DNA from 3 places in the Ferribacterium limneticum genome. Region 1 is predicted to be linked to each of the others. Evidence: predicted binding sites of a transcription regulator. Region 1 holds the regulator's gene; each other region holds the start of a gene.
What was found. Region 1 encodes sigma-54, which starts transcription at its own class of promoters, with help from an activator protein. Its sites were predicted from a motif close to TGGCACGCTTNCTGCTNA; they were not measured.

Region 1 (7,277 bases):
AACCAGGCGAGTGCCAAATAGCGGGAAAGCAGGATGGGGCCACGACCGTGATGGGGCATGAGCCCGATTTTAGGGGCTATCCGCCGGTCCGTCAGCCCTTATGTTTGGTGACAATGATTACGCTGGCGCCTTTGGTGCGCCAGGTTCGGCGACATTGTTACCAAATCCCGACGGTGGCTGTTGCCCCGGAGGGCATCAATGATGGTGCGGGTGTTCCGCCGTGTGGTGGGTTTCACCGGCGGCGCGATGGCGCAGGGCTTCGTGGATATTTTCCTGCGGCAGCGGATGGCCGACCCATTGCGGCAGCAGCGAGCCGGCGACCATGCCGAGCATACTGACGCCGAGGCCGATCAGTTGAGGCGGCACCAGCTGGCCGGCGCCGGCCAGCGCGTAGGCGTAGTCGCCGCCGATGCTGCCTTCGCCGCTGACATTGACCAGCACTTCGACCAGGATCCACGACGACAAACCACCGATGATCGCCGCCAGTGCGCCCTGCGTCGTTGCCCGTTTCCAGAAGGCACCGAAGAAAAGCGGGACGAAGGCACCGGCCAGCGTGATCTTGTAGGCGTTTTCGACCATCTTGAAAATGCTGGCGTTGGAGTACAGCGCGAAGCCGAGCACGATGCCGGCAAAGACGACGATGGAGCCGCGCATGACACGCAGGAACTGGTGATCGCCCATGTGCGGGTAGAAGCCGCGCACGATGTTTTCCGAGAAGGCGACCGACGGTGCCAGCAAGGTGGCCGACGAGCAGCTCATGATGGCCGAGAGCACGGCGCCGAAAAAGATGGCCTGGGCGAAGACCGGGGTGTGGTTGAGGACCAGGGTCGGCAGGACAAGTTGCGAGTCGGTTTGCAGCAGGCCGTTGAACAATTCGGGATCAATTAGCGTCGCCGAGTAGGCGATGAACATCGGCACGAAGGTGAAGCAGAAATAGATCGAGGCGCCGAGGATCGAGCCCCACAGCGCGATCTTCTGGCTCTTGGCCGAGGTGATGCGCTGGAAAACGTCCTGCTGCGGGATCGAGCCGAGCATCATGGTGATCCAGGCGCCGAGGAAGGTCAGCCACAGCCACGGGTCGGGTGGCGGGAAAAAGTCGAGCTTGCCGGCTGCCGAGGCGTGGTTGATGACCAGTTCGACGCCGCCGGTCAGGCCGGAGACGATATAGCCGATGTACAACATGCCGCCCATGATTACGCCCATCTGGACGAAATCGAGAATGGCCACCGAGAGCATGCCGCCGAAGGTGGTGTAGGTCAGGACGATGGCGGCGCCGAGGATCATGCCCGCCGTCTGGCTAATGAAACCGTTGGTGACGACATTGAAGACCAGCCCGAGCGCCTTGATCTGGGCCGATACCCAGCCGAGGTAGGAGGCGACGATGCACAGCGTGGTCAGTACTTCGACCGTGCGGTTGTAGCGCAGGCGGAAATAGTCGCCCAGCGTCAGGATGTTGAGTTTGTAGAGCTTCCGCGAGAAGAAGATGCCGGCGATGATCAGGCACATCGACGAGCCGAAGGGGTCGGCGACGACGCCGGTCAGGCCATCCTTGACGAAGGTGGCGGAGACGCCGAACACCGCCTCGGCGCCAAACCAGGTGGCAAAGACGGTGGCAGTGACGACCGGCAGCGGCAGATGGCGGCCGGCGACCGCGAAATCCTTGGCGCTATGGACGCGCGTTGCCGCGAACAGGCCGATGCCGATGGAAACGAGCAGGTAGAGAACGACGAACCAGATCAGCATGATCGCAGGATCAACGACGGTAAGAGGTTGAAAACGCGAGGATTATAAGGTTATTGCGTGTATTCGCGGGGTCAAAACGGTGCGTCGCTGTGAAATTGCACGGGCTCGCCGGTCGCCGGATGAATGAAGGCCAGATCCATGGCGTGCAGCAGCAGCCGTCCGGCCTTGCCGTGGGCCTCGCCGCCATAGAGGTCATCGCCCAGGATCGGGTGGCCGAGCGAGGCCATATGGACGCGCAACTGGTGCGAGCGGCCGGTGACCGGTTCCAGTTCAAGGCGCGTGGTATTGGCCGCAATGTCGCGGCTGACGACGCGAAAGCGGGTCAGCGACGGCTTGCCGATGGCGAAATCGACCATTTGTCGCGGCCGGTTCGGCCAGTCGCAAATCAGCGGCAGGTCCACCTCGCCACTTTCATCGGCCAGTTGACCGTCGACGACGGCAACATAGCACTTGCTGACCAGCCGGTCCTGAAACAGGCGCGACAACTGGCGGTGCATGTCCTTGCCCCGGGCCAGTACCAGCAAGCCGGAAGTGGACATGTCGAGCCGATGGACGCTGAGTGCATCCGGGTACTCGTGCTGGACACGGCTTGCCAGGCAATCGTCCATGCCCTCGCCGCGACCGGGCACCGAGAGCAGTTCGGCCGGTTTATCGGCAACGATCAGCCATTCATCGGCAAAAATGACCGCCGACGCATCGGCCGGCGGCGGCAGATAGGCGATCGCCACGTTCAGAGCCGAACGCGGCAGCGAGCGTCCTTGAAGGGGGTCGGTTCCCAGGTCCAGCCCTCGCCGAGCGGTGTCTGGTTGCAGACCCGCGTGCCGTCCAGCTGGCTGACCCACCAGTACCAGGGGGCCGGCTCAGCGATTGCCACGGTCGACGCGAAAAACAGGGCAAAAATGGATAAGCATCTGATCAGCATGAAGAATTTTCTTGCCAAGAAAAGGTGGAACAATGTACTGTATTTATACACAGTAATTCTGAATTCAGCTCGGCGAGAAATATACCGCGTTCGTCGCCTGGCGAAACAAAACGATTCCTGCAATTTCTATTCCATCTTTGGCCCCTGTGCCATAATCCGCTCAAATTTTCGAGGTAACACCATGGACGACAACAAGGCAAAAGCGCTCGCCGCAGCGCTGCAACAGATCGAAAAGCAATTCGGCAAAGGCTCCATCATGAAGATGGGCGATGCCGAAATCGACGAAGGCATTCAGGTCGTGTCTACCGGTTCGCTCGGTCTGGACATTGCGCTTGGCGTTGGCGGCCTGCCGCGCGGTCGCGTCGTTGAAATCTATGGTCCGGAATCCTCCGGCAAGACCACGCTCTGCCTGCAGGTCGTGGCCGAAATGCAGAAGCTGGGCGGCACGGCGGCCTTCATCGACGCCGAACACGCGCTCGATCCGCAATACGCCCAGAAGCTCGGCGTCAATGTCGGCGACCTGCTGATCTCGCAGCCGGACACCGGCGAGCAGGCCCTCGAAATCGCCGACATGCTGGTCCGTTCCGGCTCGGTCGACATCATCGTCGTCGACTCGGTCGCCGCCCTCACCCCGCGCGCCGAAATCGAAGGCGAAATGGGCGACCAGATGGTCGGCCTGCACGCCCGCCTGATGAGCCAGGCCCTGCGCAAGCTGACCGCCAACATCAAGAAGACCAACACGCTGGTCATCTTCATCAACCAGATCCGCATGAAGATCGGCGTCATGTTCGGCTCGCCGGAAACGACCACCGGCGGCAATGCACTCAAGTTCTACGCTTCGGTTCGCCTCGACATCCGCCGCATCGGCGCAATCAAGAAGGGCGACGAAGTCATCGGCAGCGAAACCAAGGTCAAGGTGGTCAAGAACAAGGTCGCCCCGCCCTTCCGCGAAGCCATCTTCGACATCCTCTACGGCGAAGGCATTTCCCGCCATGGCGAAATCGTCGAAATGGGCGTCGCCCACAAGCTGGTCGACAAATCCGGCGCCTGGTACGCCTACAAGGGCGAAAAGATTGGCCAGGGCAAGGACAACGCTCGCGAATTCCTGCGCGCCAACCCGGAAATTGCCCAGGAAATCGAAGCGGCGATCCGCGAGGCTGCCAGCACCAACGTGATCAAGCCGGTCAAGGCGGCCAAGGCTGCGGATGCCTGACCTGCGCGTGCGCGCCCTGCAACTCCTGACCCGGCGAGATTATTGCCGGGCCGAGTTGAAGGCCAAGCTCGCGGCACACGCCGAGTTCGAAGAAGAACTCGACGGCGTGCTCGACACCCTGCAGGCCGAGCGCCTGCTTTCCGATCACCGCTACGCCGCCCAGCGCGTCGTGGCGCGGGCCGGTCGCTACGGCAACGCCCGCCTGAAGCAGGAACTTCGGCAAAAAGGAGTCGGCGATGACGACATCGCCGCCGCCCTGCCGGAGGCAGGCGACGAGACCGACCGTTGCCGGGCCATTTGGGCCAAAAAATTTGGCCACCTCCCAGAATCTGCCGAAGAACGTGCCAAGCAGATGCGTTTCCTGCAATATCGCGGTTTTTCCGGTGATGCGATTCGCCGGGTGATGCGCGGAGTCGATCAATGAATACCCTAGTCGCCAAACTCTCGGCCAACAACCTGAAGAAACGCTACAAGACGCGGACCGTCGTCGAAGACGTTTCCTTTGAGGTCAAATCCGGCGAGGTCGTCGGTTTGCTCGGCCCGAACGGTGCCGGCAAGACGACCTGTTTCTATATGATCGTTGGCCTGGTGGCGGCCGATGGCGGCGAGGTCTACATTGACGACAACCGTCTGACCCACCTGCCCATGCACAGCCGGGCTCGGCTCGGCTTGTCCTACCTGCCGCAGGAAGCCTCGGTTTTCCGCAAGCTCAACGTCGAGGAAAATATCCGCGCTGTCCTCGAACTGCTCAAGCTCCCTGAAGCTGAGTTGAACGACCGTCTGGAAGGCCTGCTCAATGAACTGCATGTCGGGCATGTTCGCCACGTCAATGCCTCGGCATTGTCTGGTGGCGAGCGCCGGCGGGTTGAAATTGCCCGGGCGCTGGCTACCAACCCGCGATTCATCCTGCTTGACGAGCCGTTTGCCGGCGTTGATCCGATCGCCGTACTCGAAATCCAGAAGATCATTCGCTTCCTCAAGGAGCGGGGCATCGGCGTGCTGATTACCGACCACAACGTCCGTGAAACCCTCGGCATCTGCGATCACGCCTACATCATCAACGCCGGAAACGTACTGGCCGCTGGACGTCCGGCCGAAATCGTTGATAATGAAAGCGTACGGAAGGTTTATCTCGGCGAGCATTTCAGGCTCTGACCGACAGACCCGACCCGACACTATCCGATGAAGCCTGCCCTCCAGCTAAAACTATCCCAGCATCTGGCGCTGACCCCTCAGCTCCAGCAGTCGATCAAGCTTCTTCAGTTGTCGACTGTCGAGATGCAGCAGGAAATCGAGCGTTACCTGCTCGAAAACCCAATGCTGGAACGTGAAGACGAGCACGCTGGCGAGAGTTTCTCATCCGCCCAGCAGTTCGATGCGCCGCAAAGCAGCGAAGGCGAACGCGAGCAGAAGGTTGAGCGGGAAGAACGGGATGCCCGCGAAGAGCGCGAGCAGGATGTTCCGTCAGCCCCATCCGAAGTGGACGATGATCGCTGGTCTTCCGATGCCGGTACCTTCACCGGCGCCGGGCGCGACGAGGACGACGATAGCGATTCCCGCGACATCCATGCCGCCAACGTCAGTCTGCGCGACCATCTAGGCTGGCAGCTGGGCATGACCCAGGTGTCGGAGCGCGACCGCAGTCTGGTGCGCTTCCTGATCGAAGCGCTCGACGACGATGGTTATCTCTCGGCGACGCTGGTCGAACTGTGGGAAACCCTGCCGCCGGAGTACGAAATTGAAATCGAAGAGCTGGAAATCGCCTTGCGCCATATCCAGAATTTCGACCCGATCGGCATTGGCGCCCGCAGTCTGCAGGAGTGTCTGACCCTGCAGCTCAAGGTCTTGCCGGAGAGTGCGGAGCGAACGCTGGCTCTCTCCATTGTCGACAAGCATCTCGAACTGCTGGCTGCCCGCGATTTCGCCAAGATTCGTCGCCTGACCGGCTGCGATGACGAGGCCTTGAAGGCCGCGCACAGCCTGATCACCAGCCTCAACCCGCGGCCGGCGGCCGGCTATGCCCAGATTGAAGCGCGCTACATCACGCCGGACGTGATCGTGAAAAAGCTGAAGGGCAAATGGACTGCCTACATCAATCCCGACGCCTATCCGCGACTGCGCATCAACCGCCTGTATGCCGAGATTCTCGCCAAGCAGCGGCGCGGCAACGGCAACCTGTCCACGCAATTGCAGGAAGCGCGCTGGCTGATCAAGAATGTCCAGCAGCGCTTTGAAACCATACACCGTGTCACGCAGACCATCGTCGACCGCCAGCGCCAGTTCTTCGAACATGGCGAAGTAGCCATGCGGCCGCTGGTCTTGCGTGAAATTGCCGATATTCTCGGCCTGCACGAGTCGACCGTATCGCGGGTGACCAGCCAGAAATACATGGCGACACCACGCGGTATCTTCGAACTGAAATACTTCTTTGGCAGCCATGTCGCCACCGATACCGGTGGTGCCTGTTCTGCCACGGCCATCCGGGCATTGATCAAGCAGTTGATCGCTGCCGAGGATGGCAAGAAGCCCTTGTCGGATAGCCAATTATCCGAAATACTAGGCCAACAGGGAATCGTAGTTGCCCGACGGACGGTTGCCAAATACCGCGAGTCGCTCAATATCCCCCCGGTCAATTTACGCAAGACCCTGTAGAGAGAGGAGAAAAAAGTGAATCTGCAGATTAGTGGTCACCATATCGAAGTTACCCCCGCCCTGCGCGAATACGTCGAGAACAAGCTGGATCCCGTGATCCGTCATTTCGACAAGGTAACCGGCGTTAACGTCGTTCTGTCCGTCGAAAAGCTGAAGCAGAAAGCGGAAGTGACTGTGCACGTGCCTGGCAAGGACATGCATGCCGAAGAATCCGGTGACGACCTTTACGCCGCCATCGATGCTCTGTTCGACAAGCTGGACCGTCAGGTTCAGAAATACAAGCAAAAGGTTCAGGATCACCATCGCGGTGACAAGCCCGGACTGATTGCCGCTGACGAATAAGCGCCGACCGGCCGCAGCACTGCTGCGGCCTCGCTTTACTACCCACCCCTATGAACCCTCTTATCAATCTTCTGACCGCTGATCAGGTATTGCTCAATCTTGAAGCGGGCAGCAAAAAACGGGTTTTCGAACAGGCTGGCATGCTTTTCGAAACCCGACTCGGATTGGCGCGCTCAATCATATTTGACAGCCTTTTCGCACGTGAAAAACTGGGCTCTACCGGGCTGGGTCAGGGGGTTGCCATTCCCCATGGCCGGATCAAAGGCCTCAAACAGGCTGTCGGCGCCTTTATGCGCCTGGCGAACCCGGTGCCATTTGATTCACCCGATGGCCGCCCGGTCGATCTTCTTTTTGTGCTGCTCGTTCCCGAGCAGGCTACCGAAGAACACCTGCAGATTCTCTCGG
Region 2 (7,277 bases), 2.0 Mb from region 1:
CGACGATCAGCGCAATGAACAGGCCAAGCACCTTGTACAACTCATGTAGCCAGGCGTTCATCGCCATGTCGACCACCGTCACCAGCGTCGCAATCAGGACGACAAAAACCGGAATCCGCACCTGCGAACTGACCGTGTGCCGGATCATCGACACGAGAATGTTGGAGACGACCAGCACCGCCGTCGTCGCCAGCCCCATGCCGAGGCCATTGGTACCGCTAGTTGTGACCGCCATGGTCGGGCACAGCGCCAGCATCTGCGAGAAAACGACATTGTTTTCCCACAGGCCATCTTTCATCAATTTGCCGTAAAACTCGCTCATGATCCGCTCCTAGCCTGTAATTTCCGACTTATGGGCGGCGAAGAACTCCAGCCCACCCTTGACCGCCTTGACCACGGCGCGCGGCGTGATAGTCGCCCCGGCAAACTGATCGAAGACGCCGCTATCCTTCTTGACGCCCCATTTTTCCGGGTTCGGATCGCCCAGCGACTTGCCGTCGAAATCCTTGATCCACTTGTCCTTCTTGACCTCGATCTTGTCGCCGAGGCCGGGGGTTTCGGCGTGCTTCAACACCCGCACACCGAGCGTCTTGCCGTCGGTATCGACCGCCATGAGCACCTGGATGTCGCCGGCGTAACCGCGCTCGGCGACCTTGAACAGCGCCGCCTTGACCACCCCGCCCTGCCGGGCGCGGTAGATCGTTATCGTTTTTTCGCCTTTTTTCAGGTCGACCGTGTCAGTCAGGAAATCGTTGTCGGCCATGCCTTGGGGCAACACTTCCGACAGCGAGTCACGCAGATCCTTGGCTTCGGCGGCAGCGATGGCTTCCCCGGTGGCGCTTGATGCCCAGGCCAGCGCACCACTGGCGAGCAAGGCAAAGATGCCAAGCAGCAATGGCTGGTAAGCGATTTTTTCGCGGATGGCTTCGAGATTCATCTCAGGCCTCCTTCCCTTCCGGAATATCGAGCGGCTTGCCCTTGCGATCGCGCCCCAGAATGCGCGGCTTGATGAAGCGATCGATAACCGGCGTCAGCGCGTTCATGAGCAACACCGCGAAGGCCATTCCCTCGGGGTAGCCGCCCCAGGTCCGGATCACCCAGGTCATGAAACCGATGCCGAGCCCGAAGACGATCTGACCCGTCGCCGTGTTCGGCGAAGTCACATAGTCGGTGGCGATGAAGAAGGCGCCGAGCATTGCAGCACCGGATAGCAGGTGGGCCGAAACGCTCAGGTAATGGGTCGGATCGACGCTGTGGCCAATGGCAGCAGGAATCGCCAGCCCGGCCAGCACGGCCAGCGGGGCGTGCCAGGTGATGATGCCGACGCCGATCAGGTACAGCCCGCCGGCCAGGATGAGCAGCGAAGCCGATTCACCGAAACTGCCGGAGCGTGCGCCGATCCACGACAGCGCGGGCACATGCTCGCCGGCCAGCGAATGGAACAGGTCGATGCCACGCGACAGCTCGGTCTTGGTATGGCCGAGCAGCGAGGCACTGGCCATCGCATCGGGCTGCGGCAGGCTGGTCAGGAAAATGCGCAGGCCGTCGATGAAGTCCGGCGCGGCCAGCGAAGTCAGCGGCAGCGGCGACACCCACATGGTCAGCGGCACCGGGAAAGAAACGAGCAGCGCGACGCGGGCGACCATGGCCGGGTTGAAGACGTTCTGCCCGACCCCGCCGAAAACCTGCTTGCCGATCACGATGGCGATGAAGCCACCGACCACCGCCACCCACCACGGCGCCCAAGGCGGCAAGGTCATCGCCAGCAGCCAGCCGGTGAGCAGCGCCGAGCCGTCGAGCAGCGTGCGCTTGATGCGCGTGACGCCCATCATCTTGAGCGACAGCGCTTCGAAGCCGAGACAGGAGAGGATGGTCAGCAGCCAGAGGAAGAAGGACGGCCAGCCGAACAGCCAGAAGCCGTAGAGCGTGGCGGGCACCAGCGCCATCTGGACGCGGAACATGGTGCGGGTGACGGAGTTGCCGCCATGGGCATGGGGAGAGGCGACCGGCTGGGCGGTCAGGGTGGCCGGGGTCATAGGGGGGCTCCTTTTGGGTGTTTCACTCCCGCCTGACGCGGCAGCATGCTCACATCAACCGTTGTGTTCAGCCTTGCTGGCGGCTTCGATTGGCTTGGGGTTCCGCCCTTGCGGGGCGTCTCACTTTTTCTTGCTTCGCCAAGAAAAAGTAAGCAAAAAGAAGGCGACCCCGGGTCGGTGCCGGCTGCGCCGGTTCCCTGCGCTACTCGGGACTGGCGGGGGCTGCGGAACTCGGGCTGCGCCCTCAGACAGTCCTCGCCCTTTTTCCGCCAGCCCCTGCGTTGCTCGGCACCTCTCAAGGGGCCCGGTGAAACGAGCCAGGTTTGAGCTTGGGTGCCGCCATTCCCGCGCAGGCGGGAATCCAGCAGGCGTCTGGACTCCTGCCTGCGCGGGAGTGACGGGGATTGGGCGTGCGTGCGCCGCCGGAGAATTTGATTTTTGGCCGCTTTTCCCGGTTGACCGTACGGCCAGCCGTTGTTTCTATGGTCGTGGAAACCGGCTTTTTGCGGAAAAACGGTCGAGCCCGGACGCTTTTCGGGTCCCCGTGGAAGGCGCTGAGCAACGCAGGCGGGCCGGGGGGTTTCGGCTTGCCTTGTCTGAGCCGCAGGCGAGTTCAGGCAAGGCGCCCGGCCTGCCGAGTAGCGCAAGGAACCGGCAACGCCGGCGCCGCCCTCGGGGTCGCCTTTTCTTTGGCTACTTTCTTTTGGCGAAGCAAAAGAAAGTACGCCCGCCCGCAAGGCGGAAAACAACGCATCAGGAAAGCCCCCTACCCTCATACTACCTCCCCGGCCGAGGCAGAGGAATTGACCGAAGCCGCCTTGGCCGCCGCAGCCGCCTCCCGCTCCGCCTTGCGCCTGGCATTGGCCTCCGCCTTCTCCCGCGCCTCGCGCTCCAGCCTTTCCTGCCGCTGCAAGGCGAGCTTCTTCGTCGCATCCCCCCGCAGCTTGGCCCGATCCTGCGAAGCCAGTTCGCCCTTGGCATGGACAAAATACTGGACGAGCGGAATCTTCGACGGGCAGACGTAGGCACAGCAGCCGCAAGCGATGCAGTCCTTCAACCCGAGATCGATCGCTTCGCCGTAAGCCTCGTTACGAATGCGCGAACTCATTTCCAGCGGCAGCAGGCCCATCGGGCAGGCCTTGACGCAGGAGCCACAGCGGATGCACGGATTCGGCTCCTGCTCCGCCACCACTACCGTGTCGAAAGCCAGGATGCCGCTGGTGCCCTTGACCACCGGCACTCGCCAGTGCGGAATCTGCATGCCCATCATCGGGCCGCCCATGACGCGGCGAGCCAGACCGATGCCGTCACCTTTCAGGCCACCGGCAAAGGCAATGACCTCTTCGGCCAGCGTGCCGACGCGAACCTCGATGTTTCCCGGATGTGCCATGCAATTGCCGTTGACCGTGAGCAGCCGCGAAATCAGTGGCTTGCCTGCGCGAATTGCCGAACGTACCGCAAGCGCCGTGCCGACGTTATGGACGACGACGCCGATATCGAAAGCGCGGCCGTCAGCCGGCACCTCGCGCCCGGTCAGCACCTGAATCAGCTGTTTCTCCGAACCCATCGGATAACGCGCCGGCACCGGGCGAATCTGCACGCTGTCGAAGCCGGTTGCCGCGGCTTGCATGGCGGCGATGGCTTCCGGCTTGTTGTCCTCTATGCCGACCAGCGCCACCTTGGCGCCGGTGGCGTGAAGCATGATACGGATGCCGTCGACGATGCCGGCGGCGGCGTCGCGCATCAGGCGGTCGTCGCAGGAAAGATAGGGTTCGCACTCGCCACCGTTCATGACCAGCGTGGTCACCTCGGCACGCAGGGCGCCGGTCAGTTTGACCGCTGAAGGAAAAGCCGCGCCGCCCAAGCCGACCACGCCGGCAGCCGCCACCCGTTGGCCAATCTCGGCCGGGTCGAGGGCAAACGGATCATCGCAGCCGTGCAGATCGATCCACTCGTCAGCGCCATCGGCGTCAAGGATGATCGCCGGCAAGCTCAGGCCGGAAGGATGCGGCGCGGTGATTTCGGTGACGGCGGCAATCGTGCCGGAAGTCGGTGCGTGGATGGGAGCCGAAACCATGCCCTGCGCCTCGGCGATCAACTCGCCCTTCTTGACCTTCTGTCCGACCAGCACGGCCGGCCGGGCCGGGCCGCCGAGGTGCTGCTGCAGCGGCAGGTAGAGCCGGGCCGGGACCGGCATGACGCGCACCGCCTGGTCGGCGGCCGGCCGCTTGTGGTCGTCCGGATGCACCCCCCAGTCGTTGCCGAGGAAGTGCTTGAAGAGGTTCATGAATCCCATGTCTATCTCACGCAGCGAGGGGTTTGGGCATCACCCAGTGTTGCAGGGTGACCGGCACCGGCTTCATCACCAGCGCCTCGGTCGGACATTTCTCGATGCAGCTCGAACAGCCGGTGCAGGCTTCGCGGAAGACGTTATGTACCTGCTTGGCGGCGCCGATGATGGCGTCGGTCGGGCACACCTTGCTGCAGCGGCAGCAGCCGATGCACAGCTCTTCGGCAACCACGGCGATCTTCGGACCATCGTCGGACATCGCCGAGAGATCAACCGTCAGGCCAAGCTTGGCAGCGATGGCGACAGCCAGCGATTTGCCGCCCGGCGGGCAGCAGGTCGGCGCCGCGCTACCGTCGGCAATCGCGCCCGCCGCACCGGAACAGCCGGGGAATCCACACTGCCCGCAATTCGAGCCGGGCATCATGGCGATCAGCTCATCAACCAGCGGATTGCCTTCAACCTGCAGGAATTTGTTGGCGACACCAAGGATGATGCCGAGCGCGGCACCGAGCAGGGTCAGGCTGAGGATGGCGGCGATCATTTCATTCCTCCGGGGAAGCGTTTGGAAAATGAAGCGCAGCGGCCCGGCCAAGGCCTGCCGACGCAGACAGTACAGGTAGTACGGCAAGGAGGCAGAACGCAGGCAGGGTCATTTTGCAAACGCTTCCTAGACGTTGAGGCCGGAAAAGCCCATGAAGGCCAGGGCCAGCAGGCTGATGGTGATGAACGAAATCGGCGCGCCCGAAAAGGCGCCGGGGACCCGAGCCAGAGCAATCCGCTCACGCAGGCCGGCAAAGATCAGCAGCACGATGGTGAAGCCGAGCGCCGAACCGAAGCCGTAGAGGAGACTCTTGAACAGGCTGAACTTCTGCTCGACGTTGAGCAGCGCGACACCAAGCACGGCGCAGTTGGTGGTGATCAGCGGCAGGTAGATGCCGAGCGACTGGTAGAGACCGGGGCTGGATTTCTTGATGAACATCTCGGTGAATTGAACCACCGCCGCGATAACCAGGATGAAGGTCAGGATGCGCAGGTAGCCCAGCCCGAGCGGCTGCAGCAGCCAGTTATCGAGCATCCACGAAGCGCCTGCCGCCAGGGTAATGACGAAGGTCGTTGCCAGGCCCATGCCCAGGGCGCTATCCACGCTCTTCGACACGCCCATGACAGGGCACAGGCCAAGGAACTTGATCAGCACCACGTTGTTGACCAGCGCGGTGGAAAGCAGCAGCAGGAGAAATTCACTCATGGCAGTCGGGCTCGGGTTGTTTCGCCGTCTTCATTGCACAAGCCGTGCCAATTAGCCCAAAGACCCCGAAACTCCATGCCGAGGCGGCTTGCCATGGCGAACGCCCAAAAACAGTGCATTTTCGAAAGAATCAAATGTCGCAAATGCAACAGGAAATCGTCGGATTTCTGCCGAAAACCCGACACCGACAGCCGCAAGCCACGCCATTCGTGTAAAGGCACGGAAACTGCTAGACATAGTTATATCGAACTAGTTTGGCTACACCTAACGAATTACTCAGGAGCATAGTCATGTCGGCTGTCACGCGTGCCCAGACACCCTTTATCGAGCAGATGCTTCCGCCGGAGGTCTATCGTCAGGCCGTCGATCAGGCCGATCTTGCCATCTCGATTACCGATGCCAAGGCCAATATCCTGTTTGCCAACGACGCCTTTACCCGTGTCACCGGCTACAGCAAGGAGGAAATCGTTGGCCTGAACGAGTCGACGCTTTCCAACCACACGACGCCGCCCGAGCTGTACAAAGCGCTGTGGAGCGATCTTGCGGCTCAGAAACCGTGGTCGGGCAAACTGCTCAACCGGCGCAAGGATGGCGAGCTCTATCTGGCCGAACTGAGTATTTCCCCCGTCGTTGATGCTGCCGGGAAGACCTCACATTTTCTCGGCATGCACCGCGACATCACCGAGTTGCATCGGCTGGAGCGCCTCGTTGCCAATCAAAAGCACCTGATCGAATCGGTGGTCGACGCCGCGCCGATTGCCTTCGCCCTGCTCGATCCGAACGGCCGCGTCATCCTCGACAACCAGGAGTACAAAAAGCTGGTTACCGACCTGCGCGTCAAGGAGCCGGCCCATACCGTCCTTGATGGTCTGATCCCAGGCTGGCGGGAGATCCTTCCGATCAGCCCGCAGCAACTGGTGGTCAGCAACCGCGAAGCCCGCATCGACCGGGCTGCCGGCCGGGCCCGCTGGCTTTCGATGACATCATCGGTGATCGGCATGCACAGCGACTGCGCCGACAGTTATTTCTGCGCCGCCGGCCAGCCCGGCCTGCTGCTGGTCATCGCCGACATCACCAACCTGCGCGACGAGCAGGAACGCGCCCGTGCCTCGGCCCTGCAGGCCGTGCTGGCCGAGGAAGAACGTACGGCGGCCATCCGTGAAGGCCTGTCGGCCACCATCTTCCGACTGGAAGAGCCGATGAACGTGATGTCTTCTGCCATTTCGGTACTCCAGCGCCGCGACCCGGCCAGCGCCGCCATGCTGCAACAGGCGCTGTCGGGCAGCCGCGAGCACATGGAGGCGCTGCGCCAGGTCATCCCGCAAAGCCCGCAGGAGATCGTCGTCAGCGTGAACATGAATGAAATCCTGCGTGACGTGCTCGAAGTCAGCACGCCCCGCCTGCTCGCCGCCGGCATCGTCGTGGACTGGCAACCTGCGTCAACCCTGCCCGCCATCCTTGGCCGCCCCTTGCAACTGCGCATGCTGTTCAAGGCGCTGGTCGACAATGCCATCGAGGCAATGAACATCAAGGGCTGGAAGCGCCGCGAACTGTCGCTGACCAGCGAACTGAACGGCGACTGCATCGTCGTTTCCGTGCTCGACAGCGGCCCCGGCATCCCGCAGGACTGGCGCTACAAGGCCTTCGAGCCCTTCTTCACGGCCAAGGGCGGCAGCGGCAAGCACATTGGCACCGGCCTGTCGCG
Region 3 (7,277 bases), 120 kb from region 1:
CGGGCTGGCAGCTGGCATCGACTTCCTTGGTGCTCAGGCGGGCATTCGGCTTGTGCTGGCGAGCCTGTTGCCGGGCCTGGGCCTGTTCGACACGGGCGCGGACGGTCTCAGACGATTCACCATCGGCCTTGCCGGCGAGGGCGTCGGACGGTAGCGCCGGGACTTCGATGATCAGGTCGATGCGATCGAGGAAGGGCCCGGACAGTTTGCCGCGATAGCGGGCGATCTGGTCCGGTGTGCACCGGCATTTGTTATTGCCGTGTCCCAAAAATCCGCAAGGGCAGGGATTCATTGCGGCAATCAATTGGAATTCGGCCGGAAACTCGGCATGGCGAGCTGCCCGGGCAATATGGATACGGCCAGATTCGAGCGGCTCGCGCAGCGTTTCGAGTACCTTGCGATCGAATTCGGGCAGTTCATCGAGGAAAAGGATGCCCTGATGGGCCAAACTGATTTCGCCGGGTCGAGGCGGATTACCGCCGCCAACGAGGGCCACTGCCGAAGCGGTGTGGTGCGGTTGACGGTAAGGGCGAACGCCGAAGGTTTCTGGTCGAAATTGCCCGACCAGCGACAGGACAGCCGCCGAGGCCTTGGCCGCCTCGCCTTCGAGGGCGGGCATCAGGCCGGGCAAGCGGGCGGCGAGCATCGATTTGCCCGAACCGGGCGGGCCGACCATTAGTAAGGAGTGGTTGCCGGCCGCGGCGATTTCCAGCGCCCGCTTGGCCTGGGTCTGGCCGCGAACCTCGGCGAGGTCGGGAAATTTCGGCCAGTTTTCAGTATTGACCGAGGCAATCGCTGGCGGCAGTGCCTCGCGATCAGCCAGATGGGCACAGACATCAAGCAGCGAACGGGCTGACAGAATGTGAGTCGAGCCGGTCAGCGCGGCTTCCTGGGCGCTGGCTTCGGGCAGGATGAAGGCCTTGCCGTTGTCGCTGGTTTGCAGTGCCATGGCCAGCGCACCGCGAATCGGGCGCAGTTCGCCCGAAAGCGAGAGTTCCCCGGCAAATTCGTAGTCGGCCAGCGGTGGCGTCGGAATCTGGCCGCTGGCGGCGAGAATGCCGAGCGCGATCGGCAGATCGAAGCGGCCGGACTCCTTGGGCAGATCGGCCGGCGCCAGATTGACGGTGATCCGCTTGCTGGGAAATTCAAAGCCGGAATTGATGATGGCCGCGCGGACGCGGTCACGCGCTTCCTTGACTTCCGTGTCAGGCAAGCCAACCAGTGTGAAACTGGGCAAGCCGCTGGCGAGGTGCGCCTCGACAATGACCGGTGGCGCGTTCAGGCCATCCAGCCCACGGCTGTGTGCGATGGCCAGCGCCATATTGGGTTACTGGCCCGAGCGGGCCTTTTCCAGTGCGTCGACGCGGGCTTCCAGGGCCTGCAGCTTTTCGCGGGTGCGAGCGAGTACTTGCGCCTGAACGTCGAATTCTTCGCGCGTCACCAGATCGAGCTTGGCGAAAAGGCCGCCCATCATGGCCTTGGCATTTTTTTCGATGTCCTTGGCCGGTGAGTTGGCAAACAGGGCGCTCATCTTGGCGCCGAATTCTTCCAGTGTCTTGGGGTCTAGCATGGGGTTCCTCCGTGACTTTTTAGTTTAACACAGGGCGATTTCCCGCCCTTTTGTATCATCGCTCGGCGATGGTGCGTAACCGTCTGTGACCGCACGGTTTTGGTGCGCCGAATTGGTGCATTACCTTTGGAATAGGCGTAAATCCTTTGATTAACATCAAGAAATAGCCCTGGCACGCCTTCTGCTATTGCTGTGTTGTAAATATTTTTCACTTGAAACCTTCTGTTGGAGAGAAACCATGAAGAAATCACTGATCGCCCTAGCCCTCGTCGGCGCCTTTGCTACCCCCGTTATTGCTGAAGAAGCTGCCGCTCCGGCTCCCGCGCTGACCGGCAACATCGGCGTCGTTAGCGACTACATCTTCCGCGGCATCAGCCAAACCCAAGGTCACCCGGCTCTGCAGGGCGGTTTTGACTACAACCACGCCAGTGGCTTGTATGTCGGTGTTTGGGGTTCCAATGTTTCTTGGGTTCAGGTTGGCGGCTACAAGGAAAACAGCAGTTTGGAAGCTGACTTCTACGGTGGCTTCAAGGGCGGTTTTGCTGGCGATTTCAGCTACGACCTCGGCGTGATCAAGTACTACTACCCGGGTACCTCCAAGGGCGGTGTGACGCCGGACACGATGGAAGCTTATGCCGCAATCGGCTGGAAGTTCATCACCCTTAAGTACAGCCATACGATTTCCCAGTACATGGTTGGCTGGTCTGGTCCCAATGGTGAAAACACCCGTGGTTCTAACTATATCGATCTGTCGGCAAACTACGACTTGGGCAATGGCTGGGGCGTTCAAGCCCACGTCGGTCACCAGAAGATCAAGAACTTCAGCGACGCCTCCTACACCGACTGGAAGCTGGGTGTGACGAAGGATGTTGGCTTTGGCGTGGTTGGTCTGGCTTACACCGATACCAATGCCAACACCTGTGGCGATGCCGTGCCTGCTTACTGCTGGAATGCAAACAGTCCTAAGAACGTTGCCAAGGGTACCGCACTGGTTTCCTTCACCAAGACTTTCTAAACAAACCTAAAACTTCCCCCGCCAGTGCACCGGCCGGCGCCAGCGGGGGAAAACAGATTTCAACCTAATTGGGGAACTACTGATCATGAAATTCGTTACCGCCATCATCAAGCCGTTCAAGCTTGACGAAGTGCGTGAGGCGCTGTCCGCCATTGGCGTGCAAGGCATCACGGTCACTGAAGTGAAGGGTTTCGGCCGGCAGAAAGGGCATACCGAGTTGTATCGCGGCGCCGAATATGTCGTCGATTTCCTGCCCAAGGTGAAGATCGAAGCGGCCGTCAAGGACGAGCAGCTCGATCAGGTCATCGAAGCCATCGAAAAGTCGGCATCCACCGGCAAGATCGGCGACGGCAAGATCTTCGTTTTCGACGTCGAGCAAGTCATTCGTATCCGGACCGGTGAAACCGGTACCGATGCCCTCTAAGGAGCGACCCATGAAACGCTTATTCGCATTGCTGGCCTTGGTCGGTGCCGTAGGTTTCGGCGCTCCGGCCTGGGCTGAAGAAAAGGCTGCGGCACCTGAGGCTGCCGTCGCCACGATGCCGGCTGCTGCGCCGGTTGTGGCGGCGCCTGCTGCCGCACCTGCCGCTGCCGAAGCCGCCGCTCCGGCACCTGCTGCTGCTCCGGTTCCGCCGAACAAGGGTGACAACGCCTGGGTCATGATCAGCGCCGCGCTGGTCATCCTGATGTCCATCCCCGGCCTGGCGCTGTTCTACGGCGGTCTGGTCCGCACCAAGAACATGTTGTCGGTGCTGATGCAGGTTTTCGTGACCTTCTCGCTGATCTCGGTTCTCTGGGTGGTTTATGGCTATTCAGCGGCCTTCACCGAGGGCAACCAGTTCTTCGGCGTGCTCGACAAGATGTTCCTGAAGGGCGTCACAGTTGAATCCGTGGTTGCCACCTTCAGCAAGGGCGTCAATATTTCCGAACTGGCCTACGTGATCTTCCAGGGCGCTTTTGCGGCCATCACCTGCGGCCTGATCGTCGGTGCCTTCGCTGAGCGTGCCAAGTTCGCCGCCATCCTGGTCTTCATGGTTATCTGGTTCACGCTGTCCTACATCCCGATGGCGCACATGGTCTGGTACTGGGCGGGTCCGGATGCCTACATCGACGCTGCCGCTGGCGAAGCTGCCGGCAAGACGGCTGGCTTCCTGTTCCAGAAGGGTGCTCTCGATTTCGCAGGCGGTACCGTGGTGCACATCAACGCCGCCATCGCCGGTCTGGTCGGTGCCTACATGGTCGGCAAGCGTACCGGTCTGGGCAACGTCGCCATGGCGCCGCACTCTCTGACCTTCACGATGATCGGTGCTTCCCTGCTGTGGTTCGGCTGGTTCGGCTTCAACGCCGGTTCCGCGCTCGAAGCCTCCGGCGGTGCCGCGTTGGCCATGGTCAACACCTGGATTGCGACGGCTTGCGCCGCACTGTCCTGGATGTTCGCTGAATGGATCCTGAAGGGTAAGCCTTCCATGCTGGGTGCTGCTTCCGGTGCGGTTGCCGGCCTGGTGGCGATCACCCCGGCGGCCGGCTTCGTCGGCGTCATGGGTGCCATCGTGATCGGCCTGCTGGCTGGCGTGGTCTGCCTGTGGGGTGTCAATGGCCTGAAGAAGATGCTTGGTGCTGATGACTCCCTCGACGTCTTCGGTGTCCATGGCGTCGGCGGCATTCTCGGTGCCCTGCTCACCGGTGTCTTCGCTGACCCGGCACTGGGCGGCACGGGTGTCTATGACTACGTGGCCAACGCTGTCGGTGCCTACGACATGACCGCTCAGGTTATCGCTCAGGCTTGGGGTGTCGGTACCGTGATCGTCTGGTCCGGTGTCGTCTCCATCGTCGCCTACAAGCTGGTGGATATCGTGATCGGTCTGCGTGTGCCGGAAGAAGAAGAGCGTGAAGGCCTCGACCTCACCTCGCACGGCGAAACCGCCTACCACCACTAAGCAAAAGTCCTTAGTCTCTCTCCCTTCGGGCACCTTCGGGTGCCCGTTTTTTTGGGGAGATGCATTTGATTTCGGCTGTTTTTTGGGGGCGCCTGCCCGAGGGCGGAAGCGCTTACTTGATAAGCGGGAGCAAGGTGCGGAACTCGCTCGTTCCGGCCTGATGCAGCCACTCGAAAAGGACCATTTCGGTGGTGGCGATGCGGATGCCGCCTGCCCGCATCCGCTCAATGGCCGCGCTGCGGTTTTCCGGGGTACGCGACGCAGCTGCGTCAGCAACCAGATAGACCTCAAAACCGGCGGCCTGCAGGCCGAAAGCTGTTTGCAGCACGCAGACGTGGGTTTCGGTACCCGTCAGGATGACCTGTGGCCGCTTGGCGGCACGCAACAGATCGACGACGCCGGGTTCGGCCGCGCAGGAAAAGTGCGTTTTATCGAAGAATTTGGCGTTCACTGCCGCATCGCGGATTGCCTGGACGCTGGGGCCTAGACCCTTGACGTATTGCTCGGAAACGAAGGCTGGAATGTCCAGCAGGTGGGCGCCTTCGAGCAGGCGAGCCGAGTTGGCGGTAACGCGCTCGCTGTCGTGAATCGCCGGTGCCAGCTTTTCCTGGATATCGACGACCAGCAACAGCGAATCGTGGCGCCGAATCAGCATTAGCGGAAGACGACGGTCTTGTTGCCATGCACCAGCACCCGGTCTTCCAGGTGATAGCGCAGGCCGCGAGCGAGAACGGTCTTCTCGATGTCCTTGCCGTAACGGACCATGTCTTCCGGCGAGTCGGAGTGATCAATGCGGATCACGTCCTGCTCGATGATCGGGCCGGCGTCGAGTTCGCTCGTCACGTAGTGGCAGGTCGCCCCGATCAGCTTGACGCCGCGCGTGTAGGCCTGGTGATAAGGCTTGGCGCCGGCGAAGCTGGGCAGGAAACTGTGGTGGATGTTGATGATCTTGCCGGCCAGCGCATCACACAATTCGGGCGACAAGACCTGCATGTAGCGGGCAAGAACCATCGAGTCGCCGCGCACGTCTTCAAAGATGCGCTGAATCTCGGCGTAGGCGGCCGCCTTGTTGTCGGCCGTCACTGGCACATGGTGGAAGGGGATGCCGTGCCATTCCACAAAGCCACGGAAAGTATCGTGGTTGGAAATGACGCAGGGGATCTCGATGTCGAGTTCCTTGGCCTGCCAGCGCGCCAGCAGGTCGTACAGACAGTGTTCCTGCTTGGAAACCAGCACGACAACGCGCTTCTTGACCGCGCTGTCGTTGATTTGCCAGGTCATCGCCAGCGGCTCCGCGACTTCCTTGCGGAAGCGTTCGCGGAACTCGGCGAGCAGGAAAGGCAGCGAATCAGCCTTGATTTCGATGCGCATGAAATAGCGACCGGTCAGCACGTCCGAATGGAAACTCGATTCGAGAATCCAGCCACCGTTGCCGGCGATGAAGCCGGAAACGCGGGCGATGATGCCCACCTGATCGGGGCAGGAGGCGGAGAGCGTGTAGAAGCGGTCGCGATACATTATTAGTCGTCAGTAGTTAGTCACTAGTCGTTAGAGCCGGTTCTGCTAACAGCTAATAACTAGCGACTAGCAGCCAGAAACGCCTTGTCGATTTCAGTACGCAGGTCGTCGTAATTCAGCACGACCGGGTACTGCGGGAATTCGCGGATGACGTTTTCCGGCGGGTGGAACAGGATGCCACCATGGGCTTCGCCGAGCATCGCCGTGTCGTTGTAAGAGTCACCGGCAGCCACGATCTTGAAATTCAGTTCCTTGAAGCGCTTGACCGCTTCGCGCTTCTGGTCCGGCATGCGCAGGTGGTAATTGACCAGCATGCCTTCGGCGTCGTCTTCCAGCGAGTGGCAGAACAGTGTCGGCCAACCCAGTTGGCGCATCAGCGGGTGAGCGAATTCGTAGAAAGTGTCGGACAGGATGACAACCTGGTAATCCTCGCGCAGCTTGTCGAGAAAGGCGCGGGCGCCGGGCATCGGGCCCATTTCGCCGATCACCTTCTGGATGTCCGGCAGGCCGAGCTTGTGCTGGCGCAGGATGTCGAGCCGGTAGGTCATCAGCTTGTCGTAGTCCGGCTCGTCGCGCGTCGTGCGCATCAGCTCGGGAATACCCGTGCGCTTGGAGAATTCGATCCAGATTTCGGGGACAAGCACCCCTTCAAGGTCAAGACAGACGATTTGCACGGTTGGCTCCAGCGGAGAGTTCAGGAAAACCGCGATTTTACCCGATGCAGGCTTTGTTTTTGGGCGGTTTTTCCGGCTGACCGTGGGATAGGACGTTGTTTTCCGCCATTAAGCGATGACATTGATTTCTTTTGAGCCAGCAAGAAAAAATAGGTCCGCCAACATTGGCCAAGATCGAATATCCGGACTAGGATGAATGCGTGAATTGAGTAGTTTCCAGGCAACCCATTCAGGAGAAAAGCTCATGGGCAGCAAAGACAAGAAGAAGGAATCAAAGGGTAAGAAACCGCAACCCAAACCGGCGATCCGATAGACCGAAAACATCAATTGGTGGGTTTGGGGCGTTGCTTGGCGCGTTGCGCCATGCTGACGCTGGATTGCCTGTTCGCCAGGCGCGCGGATTTGGCTACATGTAATTTGTCGAGGTGAAATATGTCCAATGTGACTGATCTGAACAACAACCAGAAAATTGTTGCCGACATGAAAGCGGTTGTTTCCGATGCCGAAGCTATCTTTCATGAGACGGCGGGCGTTGCTGGCGACAAGATGCTCGACGTGCGTCA

Region 2: the regulator sigma-54 is predicted to act here: its motif matches at 5,788-5,805, upstream of nifL (nitrogen fixation negative regulator NifL).
Region 3: the regulator sigma-54 is predicted to act here: its motif matches at 1,741-1,758, upstream of KI617_RS00285 (TorF family putative porin).

The regions. Positions count from the first base shown of each region.
Region 1 is NZ_CP075191.1:4,157,099-4,164,375, reverse strand. It holds gene KI617_RS20035 (VanZ family protein) at 1-59, opposite strand, end outside; gene KI617_RS20030 (sodium:solute symporter family protein) at 196-1,743, opposite strand; gene KI617_RS20025 (RluA family pseudouridine synthase) at 1,815-2,471, opposite strand; gene KI617_RS20020 (hypothetical protein) at 2,474-2,665, opposite strand; gene recA (recombinase RecA) at 2,847-3,878, shown strand; gene recX (recombination regulator RecX) at 3,871-4,302, shown strand; gene lptB (LPS export ABC transporter ATP-binding protein) at 4,299-5,033, shown strand; gene KI617_RS20000 (RNA polymerase factor sigma-54) at 5,061-6,530, shown strand; gene hpf (ribosome hibernation-promoting factor, HPF/YfiA family) at 6,546-6,872, shown strand; gene ptsN (PTS IIA-like nitrogen regulatory protein PtsN) at 6,923-7,277, shown strand, end outside.
Region 2 is NZ_CP075191.1:1,927,245-1,934,521, reverse strand. It holds gene KI617_RS09160 (electron transport complex subunit E) at 1-322, opposite strand, end outside; gene rsxG (electron transport complex subunit RsxG) at 332-937, opposite strand; gene KI617_RS09150 (RnfABCDGE type electron transport complex subunit D) at 939-2,036, opposite strand; gene rsxC (electron transport complex subunit RsxC) at 2,809-4,332, opposite strand; gene KI617_RS09140 (RnfABCDGE type electron transport complex subunit B) at 4,340-4,867, opposite strand; gene rsxA (electron transport complex subunit RsxA) at 4,994-5,572, opposite strand; gene nifL (nitrogen fixation negative regulator NifL) at 5,863-7,277, shown strand, end outside.
Region 3 is NZ_CP075191.1:64,750-72,026, forward strand. It holds gene KI617_RS00275 (YifB family Mg chelatase-like AAA ATPase) at 1-1,321, opposite strand, end outside; gene KI617_RS00280 (accessory factor UbiK family protein) at 1,328-1,570, opposite strand; gene KI617_RS00285 (TorF family putative porin) at 1,809-2,585, shown strand; gene glnK (P-II family nitrogen regulator) at 2,671-3,009, shown strand; gene KI617_RS00295 (ammonium transporter) at 3,020-4,522, shown strand; gene KI617_RS00300 (hydrolase) at 4,635-5,177, opposite strand; gene purU (formyltetrahydrofolate deformylase) at 5,177-6,040, opposite strand; gene thrH (bifunctional phosphoserine phosphatase/homoserine phosphotransferase ThrH) at 6,100-6,714, opposite strand; gene KI617_RS00315 (DUF883 family protein) at 7,147-7,277, shown strand, end outside.